3 regions of the Phytobacter sp. V91 genome follow, and region 1 is predicted to be linked to each of the others. Evidence: predicted binding sites of a transcription regulator. Region 1 holds the regulator's gene; each other region holds the start of a gene.
What was found. Region 1 encodes CRP, which controls carbon source genes, mostly activating them, when cyclic AMP is high. Its sites were predicted from a motif close to ATGTGANNNNNNTCACAT; they were not measured.
Positions count from the first base shown of each region.

Region 2: a site for CRP is predicted at 1,743-1,760, ahead of msrB (peptide-methionine (R)-S-oxide reductase MsrB). Genes of this name have one in related genera too.
Region 3: a site for CRP is predicted at 1,570-1,587, ahead of cdd (cytidine deaminase). Genes of this name have one in related genera too.

Region 1 is NZ_CBFFRJ010000014.1:25,623-28,901, forward strand. Features, by position in the region: gene ACSZO4_RS04680 (phosphoribulokinase) at 1-215, shown strand, start outside; gene ACSZO4_RS04685 (OsmC family protein) at 284-688, opposite strand; gene crp (cAMP-activated global transcriptional regulator CRP) at 997-1,629, shown strand; gene ACSZO4_RS04695 (YccS/YhfK family putative transporter) at 1,677-3,279, shown strand, end outside.
Region 2 is NZ_CBFFRJ010000148.1:6,433-9,711, reverse strand. Features, by position in the region: gene ACSZO4_RS22015 (zinc-binding dehydrogenase) at 1-579, opposite strand, end outside; gene ACSZO4_RS22010 (YeaC family protein) at 893-1,171, opposite strand; gene msrB (peptide-methionine (R)-S-oxide reductase MsrB) at 1,212-1,625, opposite strand; gene gapA (glyceraldehyde-3-phosphate dehydrogenase) at 1,968-2,963, shown strand; gene ACSZO4_RS21995 (D-hexose-6-phosphate mutarotase) at 3,045-3,279, shown strand, end outside.
Region 3 is NZ_CBFFRJ010000050.1:13,421-16,699, reverse strand. Features, by position in the region: gene sanA (outer membrane permeability protein SanA) at 1-500, opposite strand, end outside; gene cdd (cytidine deaminase) at 627-1,511, opposite strand; gene ACSZO4_RS12280 (CidB/LrgB family autolysis modulator) at 1,641-2,336, opposite strand; gene ACSZO4_RS12275 (CidA/LrgA family protein) at 2,336-2,731, opposite strand; gene ACSZO4_RS12270 (LysR family transcriptional regulator) at 2,837-3,279, opposite strand, start outside.

The DNA of each region.
Region 1 (3,279 bases):
CCAAGGTTATTCCATCACTGGATGAAAGCTTTGTGGTGATCCATTTCCGTAACCTTGAGGGGATTGATTATCCCTGGCTGCTGGCAATGCTGCAGGGCTCGTTTATTTCTCATATGAATACGCTGGTGGTTCCGGGCGGCAAAATGGGGCTGGCGATGGAGCTGATCATGACACCGCTGGTACAGCGGCTGATGGAAGGCAGAACGATAGCGTAATTTCAGCGCCCTCCCCTCGCAGGAGAGGGCCAGAGCAGGGCATCAGAACCTACAATGCCCTTATCCAGTCAGGCTTCAATCACTTCATATGTATGAGTGATGTTCGCCGCTTTTTCCAGCATCAGCGCCACCGAGCAGTACTTCTCAGCAGAGAGATCCACTGCACGCGATACCGCCGCATCTTTCAGCTCTTTTCCCGTCACAATAAAGTGCAGGTTGATATGGGTAAACAGACGAGGCGCTTCTTCACGACGCTCAGACGTCAGTTTCACTTCGCAGTCCGTCACATCGTGGCGACCTTTTTGCAGAATAGATACAACATCGATAGCGCTGCAGCCGCCAGCCGCCATCAGCACCATCTCCATCGGGCTTGGGGCTTTGTCGCCAGAGTTTCCATCCATCAAAATTTGGTGCCCTGATGCGGACTCGCCAAGGAACGTTAACCCTTCAACCCATTTCACACGTGCATGCATTTTGATTCACTCCGGAGTAGCAATTTTCTCTACAGATTACGCGTACATAAGAAAAGGCGCAACGGAAGGCGACCTGCGTCAAGCTGAAGCGAGACACCAGGAGACAGGCGGCAAAAGCTATGCTAAAACAGTCTGGATGCTACAGTGATACATAGACGTACTGCATGTATGCAGAGGACTATATATATTAGAGGCCGCAGACACGTCTGACGGTTCACTTCCCAAGTATCGGGAAGACAGATTGCAACCCCAGATGCAGGGTGCAGATCCTGAGTCTGGAGCCAGCTTATAACAGAGGATAACCGCGCATGGTGCTTGGCAAACCGCAAACAGACCCGACTCTCGAATGGTTCTTGTCTCATTGCCACATTCATAAGTACCCGTCGAAGAGCACGCTGATTCACCAGGGTGAAAAAGCGGAAACGTTGTATTACATCGTCAAAGGCTCAGTGGCAGTGCTCATCAAGGATGAAGAAGGGAAAGAGATGATCCTCTCTTACCTGAATCAGGGTGATTTTATCGGTGAACTGGGGCTTTTCGAAGAAGGTCAGGAGCGTAGTGCATGGGTACGCGCCAAGACTGCTTGTGAAGTGGCCGAAATTTCCTACAAAAAATTCCGTCAGCTGATCCAGGTAAACCCGGATATTCTGATGCGTCTGTCTTCGCAGATGGCGCGTCGCCTGCAAGTGACATCGGAAAAAGTCGGCAACCTCGCTTTCCTCGATGTAACAGGCCGTATTGCTCAGACGTTACTGAATCTGGCAAAACAACCCGACGCAATGACTCACCCGGACGGTATGCAAATTAAAATAACCCGTCAGGAGATTGGTCAGATCGTGGGCTGTTCTCGCGAAACCGTAGGCCGCATCCTGAAGATGCTGGAAGATCAGAACCTGATCTCCGCCCACGGTAAAACCATTGTCGTGTACGGAACACGTTAAGTCTTCGAACGGTGCATTATCATAGGTAATGCGCCGTTTTTGTTTCTATGTGGCGCAGGCTGATTTACCACCCCGAAATCAACTATGCACTGCGACAAACGCTGGTGTTATGTCTGCCGGTGACCGTTGGTCTGATTGTCGGCCGACTGGATCTCGGTCTTCTCTTCTCGTTAGTTCCCGCCTGTTGCAACATTGCCGGTCTCGACACCCCGCATAAACGCTTTTTTAAACGGGTGATTATTGGCGGTTCGCTTTTCGCCGGTAGCAGCCTCGCGGTGCAATTTTTACTCTTCGAAAATGTCCCGTTGCCTCTTATTCTGACGATGATGACGCTCATTCTTGGGGTGACCGCGGAAATCAGTGCGCTACATGGCAGGTTACTACCCGCCTCACTGATCGCCGCCATCTTTACTCTGAGCCTTGCGGGCAATATGCCGGTCTGGGAACCGCTGTTGATCTACAGTCTCGGCACCCTGTGGTACGGCGCGTTTAACGCCTTTTGGTTCTGGCGGGAGCAACCGCTTCGCGAATCCTTAAGTTTGCTGTACCGGCAACTGGCCGATTACTGCGAAGCAAAATACAGCCTGCTGACCCAGCATGCGGATCCGGAAAAAGCGCTGCCGCCGCTACTGGCCCGCCAGCAAAAGGCCGTGGATATGATTAGTCAGTGTTATCAGCAACTGCATATGCTGGCTGCGAATCATAATGGTGACTACAAGCGGCTGCTTCGTGTCTTTCAGATGGCGCTCGATTTGCAGGAGCATATAGCCGTCAGCTTGCATCAGCCTCAGGAAGTGCAGGCGCTGGTCGAACGCAGCCATGCCGAAGAAGTGATCCGCTGGAACGCGCAGACCGTCGCGGCCAGGCTGAGGGTCATTGCCGACGATATTCTCTATCACCGTTACCCCCAGCGCTTCAGTATGGATAAACAAATCAGCGCGCTGGAGAAAATCGCCCACCAGCATCCTGATAACCCGGTGGGGCAGTTTTGCGCCTGGCACTTCAGCCAAATCGCCCGGGTTTTGCGAACGCAGCGCCCCCTCTATATTCGCGATCTGATGGCGGAAAAGCAGCGCAGGTTGCCGCTACTACCGGCACTCAGAAGCTATTTATCTCTTAAGTCCGCGGCCTTACGCAACGCTGCGCGCATCAGCGTGATGTTAAGCGTCGCCAGCCTGATGGGCAGTGCCCTGCATTTACCCAAGCCCTGGTGGATCATGATGACCGTGATGTTTGTCACCCAAAACGGCTATGGCGCAACGCGAGTGCGCATTTTGCACCGGGCGGCAGGCACAATGGCCGGGTTAATCATCGCCGGAGCCACGTTGCACTACCATGTACCGGAAGGCTACACGCTGGTCACCATGCTGATTGTCACCCTGATAAGCTATCTGATCATTCGCAAAAGTTACGGCTGGGCGATGGTGGGCTTTACCCTTACGGCGGTGTACACGCTTCAGCTTCTGACCCTCAACGGCGAACAATTTATCGTCGCCCGTCTTATCGATACGCTGATTGGCTGTCTGATAGCCTTTGGCGGCATTGTCTGGCTGTGGCCGCAATGGCAAAGCGGCCTGCTGCGACGCAATGCCCATGATGCGCTGGAAACGTATCAGGACGCTATCCAGTTACTCCTGAGCAACGATCCGC
Region 2 (3,279 bases), on a different contig from region 1:
CATCTGTACCGAGAAGAGGCCCAGTGGCCCGGTACCAATCACCACCACATCCTGTCCAGGCAGGAATTTCGACTGTTGCGCAATGGATTTGTAGGCATTGCAGATGGGATCCAGCACCGCAGCCTCTTCGTACTCCACCCCTTCCGGGATTTCCCATAAAGCGCGGCGATGAATTTTGAGGATTTCACCTGGCACCAGGCAGTACTTCGAGAAGCCGCCGCCCCAGGTATTGTTATCAAGCCCCAGGTTCACTTTTTCTGTACAACACAGAAAATCACCTTGTTCACAGGCAGGACACACACCGCAAACATGGCCGCTGTTGTCAGACACGACGCGCTGACCGACCTTCCAGTCTTTTACGTTGCTGCCAGTTTTGCAGATACGCCCGGCAAACTCGTGTCCACGCACAGAGTTAAAGACGTCAGATCCGCTGTCGACCTTGTAATGCTTCATGTCCGCGCCGCAGATAGCCGCGGCTTTGATTTCAATCACCACGTCATCCGGGCCACACTCGGGCTCAGGGACATCAATCATTTTGTAACCACCAAACGCCTTACCAAAACGAGCCAGTGCTTTCATTGTGAAATCCTCAGTGTTTTCTTGCGATTTGATGAGGCTATTATCGGCACCTGACATTTTTGAAGTCAACGCAAAATCTTTAAATAAAAGATTTTAATCTTCATTTCACAACCAAGATCACAGATAATCAGCAGGGGTATTTACGCAGCAAAGAGAAATCAATGAGTTAGATAAAAAGAAGCACAATGAGGGAAAGACAGATTTTCAGAAAGGCAATAGCGGGAGCGGAAATCAGGAGGCTATCGAAAGACGATGGAAAGAGAGTAAGACGACGGTACGCCTGGGTGCCGCCGTCTGCCGGGCAGAAGAGAAATTACTGGATTTTGAGGGTGGCAATCGGCTTGCTGCCGATCCCGAACTCTTCTTTCAGCTGCTGTTTGGTCTTCATCACCATCTGGCCCTGGGTGTCGATGGTCATATGCTGAGCCTGGGTGTTATGTTTTGCCTGCCAGAGCATAACCAGCTGTAAGCTGTTCTCTTTTTGCTCAGGCGTCAGCGCCACGCCGTCTGGCCATTTTCCTAATTCAACCGCCGTAACCAGACGCTGGTAGATTTCTGGCGTCATGCTGTTAATGACTTGATCAAGATCCATGGTAAATTAGCTCCGGTGGAATAATTGCTGAATCGATTCTCTAACCTTTGATCTGCCCACCGTTTTCGTCGTCGGAGAAACTGAGCGCGGCGGAGTTCACACAGTAACGCTCACCGGTGGGTCGTGGACCATCCGGAAAAACATGGCCCAGATGCGCATCGCATTTGCCACAGCGGATTTCCACGCGCTGCATACCGTGCGAGTAATCGTTGATATAGCGAATCGCTTCTTCACTGACAGGCTCAAAGAAGCTGGGCCAGCCGCAGCCCGAGTCGAATTTAGTTTGTGACTGAAACAGCGCAGCATCGCAGATCAGGCAGTGATAAACACCCTCACGCTTGTTGTGCAATAAGCGACCTGTGAAGGGCGGTTCCGTGCCGTGATCCTGCGTCACGTAGAACTGCATTTCTGTAAGATTTTTTTTCAGGTCGTCCTGGGAGGAATTCGTCGTCATATGCTCACATCTCACAATTAGAACTCGTACAACACTCCGGCAATTCTAACAAAACATTAACAATGAAGTACGAACTTTTGTTCTAAACTTAAGCGCGCCGAAAATCCGCAGGGGTAATTGTGACACCGTTCACATTTTTATCCTGTATGACCTTTAAAATTCGGGGCGGCGTCCCCACTTGGGGAGAATGCTCATGGGAAGAGTGAGACGAATCAGTCGAACAAAGGTTATGCGGAGTATTGATTTGTCGCAATGATTGACACGATTCCGCTTGACGCTGCGTAAGGTTTTTGTAATTTTACAGCCAACCTTTTATTCACTAACAAATAGCTGGTGGAATATATGACTATCAAAGTAGGTATCAACGGTTTTGGCCGTATCGGTCGCATTGTTTTCCGTGCTGCTCAGGAACGTTCTGACATCGAAATCGTTGGTATCAACGATCTGTTAGACGCAGAGTACATGGCTTACATGCTGAAATATGACTCCACTCACGGTCGTTTCAAAGGCACCGTTGAAGTGAAAGACGGCAACCTGGTTGTTAACGGCAAAACCATCCGTGTTACTGCTGAGAAAGATCCGGCTAACCTGAAATGGAACGAAATTGGCGTTGACGTTGTTGCTGAAGCTACCGGTATCTTCCTGACCGACGAAACTGCTCGTAAGCACATCACTGCTGGCGCGAAAAAAGTTGTTCTGACTGGTCCTTCCAAAGACAGCACCCCGATGTTTGTTCGTGGCGCTAACTTTGAAAAATATGCTGGCCAGGACATCGTTTCCAACGCATCCTGCACCACCAACTGCTTGGCACCGCTGGCAAAAGTTATCAACGACAACTTCGGTATCGTTGAAGGCCTGATGACCACCGTTCACGCAACTACCGCTACTCAGAAAACCGTTGATGGCCCGTCTCACAAAGACTGGCGCGGCGGTCGTGGCGCAGCACAGAACATCATCCCGTCCTCTACCGGTGCTGCTAAAGCTGTAGGCGTTGTTCTGCCAGAGCTGAACGGTAAACTGACCGGCATGGCGTTCCGTGTTCCTACTCCTAACGTCTCTGTTGTTGACCTGACCGTTCGTCTGGAAAAAGCAGCGTCTTACGAAGAAATCAAGAAAGCAATCAAAGCGGCTTCTGAAGGCGCAATGAAAGGCGTTCTGGGTTACACCGAAGATGACGTTGTATCTACCGATTTCAACGGCGAAGTTTGCACTTCCGTGTTCGATGCTAAAGCAGGTATCGCACTGAACGACAACTTCGTGAAACTGGTATCCTGGTACGACAACGAAACCGGTTATTCCAACAAAGTTCTGGACCTGATCGCTCACATCTCCAAATAAGTTGAGGTGAGAAACTGATCTATCAAGGCGACCTCGGTCGCCTTTTTTGTTTTTAGTGTCACGCTAACGAAGGATTGCACCATGATAAACACAATTTTTGCTCTCCCGGTCGTCGAACAAATTACCTCTACTCTCTCCCGTCGTGTGAATGACGAACTGGACGTTATCGTCGTCGATCACCCGAAAGTCAAAGCCTCCGTAGCCCTGCAGGGCGCACATCTGCTCTCCTGGAAACCAGTGGGTGAAGAAGAGGTACTGTGGCTGAGTGCGAACACCCCATTCAAACATGGCGTTGCCCTGCGTGGCGGCGTGCCAA
Region 3 (3,279 bases), on a different contig from region 1:
TAACACTGGGCCTGGATCCCCATATGCCGGGCAATGAAAAGCGCGCGCTCGCAATGAAAACGTTGCGTGATAATAATGAAATCGTTGGTGTCGAATACTTTGCGGGTGCGGACAATGGAATCCAGGGTGCGGAAGCCCGCATAATCCAGAACAATATCTGAAGGATCGACGCCGCCGGCAATCAGATCTTTGCGCATGGTGACCGGTTCGTTATAGCTTTGCAGCGCGTTATCGCCGCTCAGCAGCAGATAATTGACCTTGCCGCTGTTATAAGCATTTAACGCGCCCTGAATACGGTAGCGGTAATACTGGTTAATGACTCCGGTACGGTAATATTTTGCGGTACCCAGAACCACGCCCACCTGACGCCATGGGAGATCCTGTAAGTCATCATAGATATAGGGGGCGGTTTTCCAGCTCATCCAACGGTCTAAGCCGAGCGCAGTCAACAGCAGTAAGCCGATAAGGACCAACAGACTGTATATAAAACGCTTCAACATGCAGACAAGCTCGATACGGGATTAAATTTCACTCAAGGCTACTTTACCCGCCCCGCAAGCGCAAGAAACGGGCGTTCAATTGCGGTCTTTTTCACCACTGCGGGCGCTAAAACCCGCAGGGGAAAATCAGGCGAGAAGCTCGCGCTCAACGTTCTGACAGCCTAATGCGCGCAGGGTGGCAACCGTTGCATCCCACTGGGTCAGAGGGGCATCTGCTTTTTCTGCGAGTACGGCGCGTTGCATATCCGGGTAGTCATAGCCACTGAGGCTCATCAGGTTCAGCGCTCCCTGAAGCGGCGGCAGCGTCGGGTTGAAGGCGGCATTTTCCGCATAGCTGCCACTGAAGATTTGCCCGTCACTGCACTCGATGGCTACGCCGGAAGGGGAGTGGCTGTAAGGGCTATGGCTTTTGTTGGCCGCGATGATTGCCGCCCGGGCGAGCGCATCGCCGCGCAGGCTGAAGCCATGATCCTGTTCATCGAGCAGCAGGGTTTTTATTTCAAGATCTTTTGGGCCGAAAGCATCGGGCAGATAATCGCCCAGCGTGTGCGGTTGACGGCCAGGCAGATTGATGCGCAGCGCCAGTCCGCTGTTCAGTTCATTCATAAACTGGCGGCAGTGTCCGCAGGGCGTGTAGTTAACGGTGACCGAGGCCAGCGCTTTTTCACCGCGTGACCACGCATGGCTGATGGCGCTTTGCTCCGCATGCACGGTTTGTTGCATGGTGGCGCCGATAAACTCCATATTGCCGCCAAAATACCAGTTTCCGCTTACGCCGCGGGCAATGGCGCCGACCTTAAAGCCAGAGAGATCGGTTCGCGCACAGGCGGCAGCGAGCGGCAACAGCGCAAAGGCCAGCGCCTCTTCGTCCATCCCGGTCGCGTCAAGCAGCCCTGAAACCTGTTCTGCGCTGAACATCGCCGGACAATGTGCGTCAGCGAGAAGCGGTGCCAGCGCGGTCTGTAAATTTTCCGCGAGAGCCGGAAACGCGGTGTGGAAACGTGAATGCATGGCGTTGCCTCATAACAATGTAATGGGATCGTAGTTTACGGGCCGATACAGCCTTTATATGTGATCAACATCTCACTGTATATGCAACTTATGAAATTCAAATTAAAAATGCGCGACGCATCGCAAATTTTAGCCCGCAATGGCGAGGATCAGCGGAAACAAAAAGGGTGCGATAAGCGACGTGATAATGCCGCAGATAACAAGCGCCAGCGAACTGAACGCGCCTTCCTGGTAATCAAGCTCGGAACAACGGGCGGTGCCAAGGGCATGAGATGCCGTACCCATTGCCAGCCCGCGGGCTGATTTGGTCTTAATTCTCATCAGATTCAGCAGGCTATGACCAAAAACCGCACCCAGTACGCCAACAAAAATCACGCACACGGCGCTGATTGCCGGGATCCCGCCAATGCTGCCGCCAACCGCCATGGCAATCGGCGTGGTCACTGATTTCGGCAGTACCGAAGCGGCAATTTCCGGTGTCGCTCCCATCATCAGCGCAATGACCGATCCGGTGACCATCGCCACGACGCTGCCGATAAAGCAGATCGTAATGATGGATTTCCAGCGCGCCCGGATTTGATGCAACTGCTCATAAAGCGGAAAGGCCAGTGCCACAACCGCTGGTTGCAGTAAGTCGTTGAGGATTTTACTGCCCTGAAAATAGTGATCGTAGGGAATACCGGTCAACAGCAGAAACGGAATAATGACCACCATGGCGACCAGCAGCGGGTTCAGCAACGGCATTTTAAAGCGTGCGGCGAGTTTACGGGCGGCGAAGAAAACCACCAGCGTCAAAGGTAGGGACCACCAGATATAGGCCATGATTATTGATTCTCTTTCTTGCCGACGACTTTACGTTCACCGTGCACCAGATGTGTGCTCCAGCTGACCACCAGGAAAACAATTAGCGTACTGATTGCGCAGGAGACCACGATCGGCCCGAACTGCGCGCGCAGCAGATCGTAATACTGCATAACACCAACGCCGATAGGGACAAACAGTAGCGCCATATAACGGATCAGCACATAGCAGCCTGGGTTCACCCATTTTGCTGGCAGTATTTGCAGCGCCAGCAGCACAAACAGGATCAGCATGCCGATAATACTGCCGGGGATAGTGATGGGGAGCAGCGAGGAGAGATAAATTCCCGCGTACAGGCAGGCATAAATAAGGATAAATGCCCGCAGATATTGCCAGATTATATTCAGTGATTGACTCATGGTGAAAACCCTTGATGAGATGCATTCATCATACAATTAATGCCTGAAATGTGCTACCGATCACATCATGAATTGTAAGCATACCAAATATTCCATTTTGGCACGTCAGGCATTACCCCAGGATCCTTCCCGCGCCTTATCATTCATCGCCCTGGCGGCAATGCTAATTTGCTGGGTCACTTCATTAATTGCGCGGCTGGCCACTCTGTCCTGGCGCATTACCCGGCCAAGGGTTCGTTGCAGCGGCGGCTCAAGTGGGTGGAGGCTCAGCCCGTCGCACTCCCCGGCCAGGCTGACGGCCATTCGTGGCACAATGCTATAGCCCAGCCCCGCGCGGACCATCCTTTTAATGGCTTCAATGCTGCCAAGCTCCATCACCGGGGCAATCTGCACTCCGGCGGTGAGAAACCAGTTATCAATCAACTGGCGCGTGCCGCTCCCGGATTCAAAGACGATCAGCGGCCGTTCTGCGCACTGCGCCGGCGTCAGGGCGGAGGTCGTTGTCTCATCGCCCGCCGCACCTATGACGACAAACTCATCATTCATGA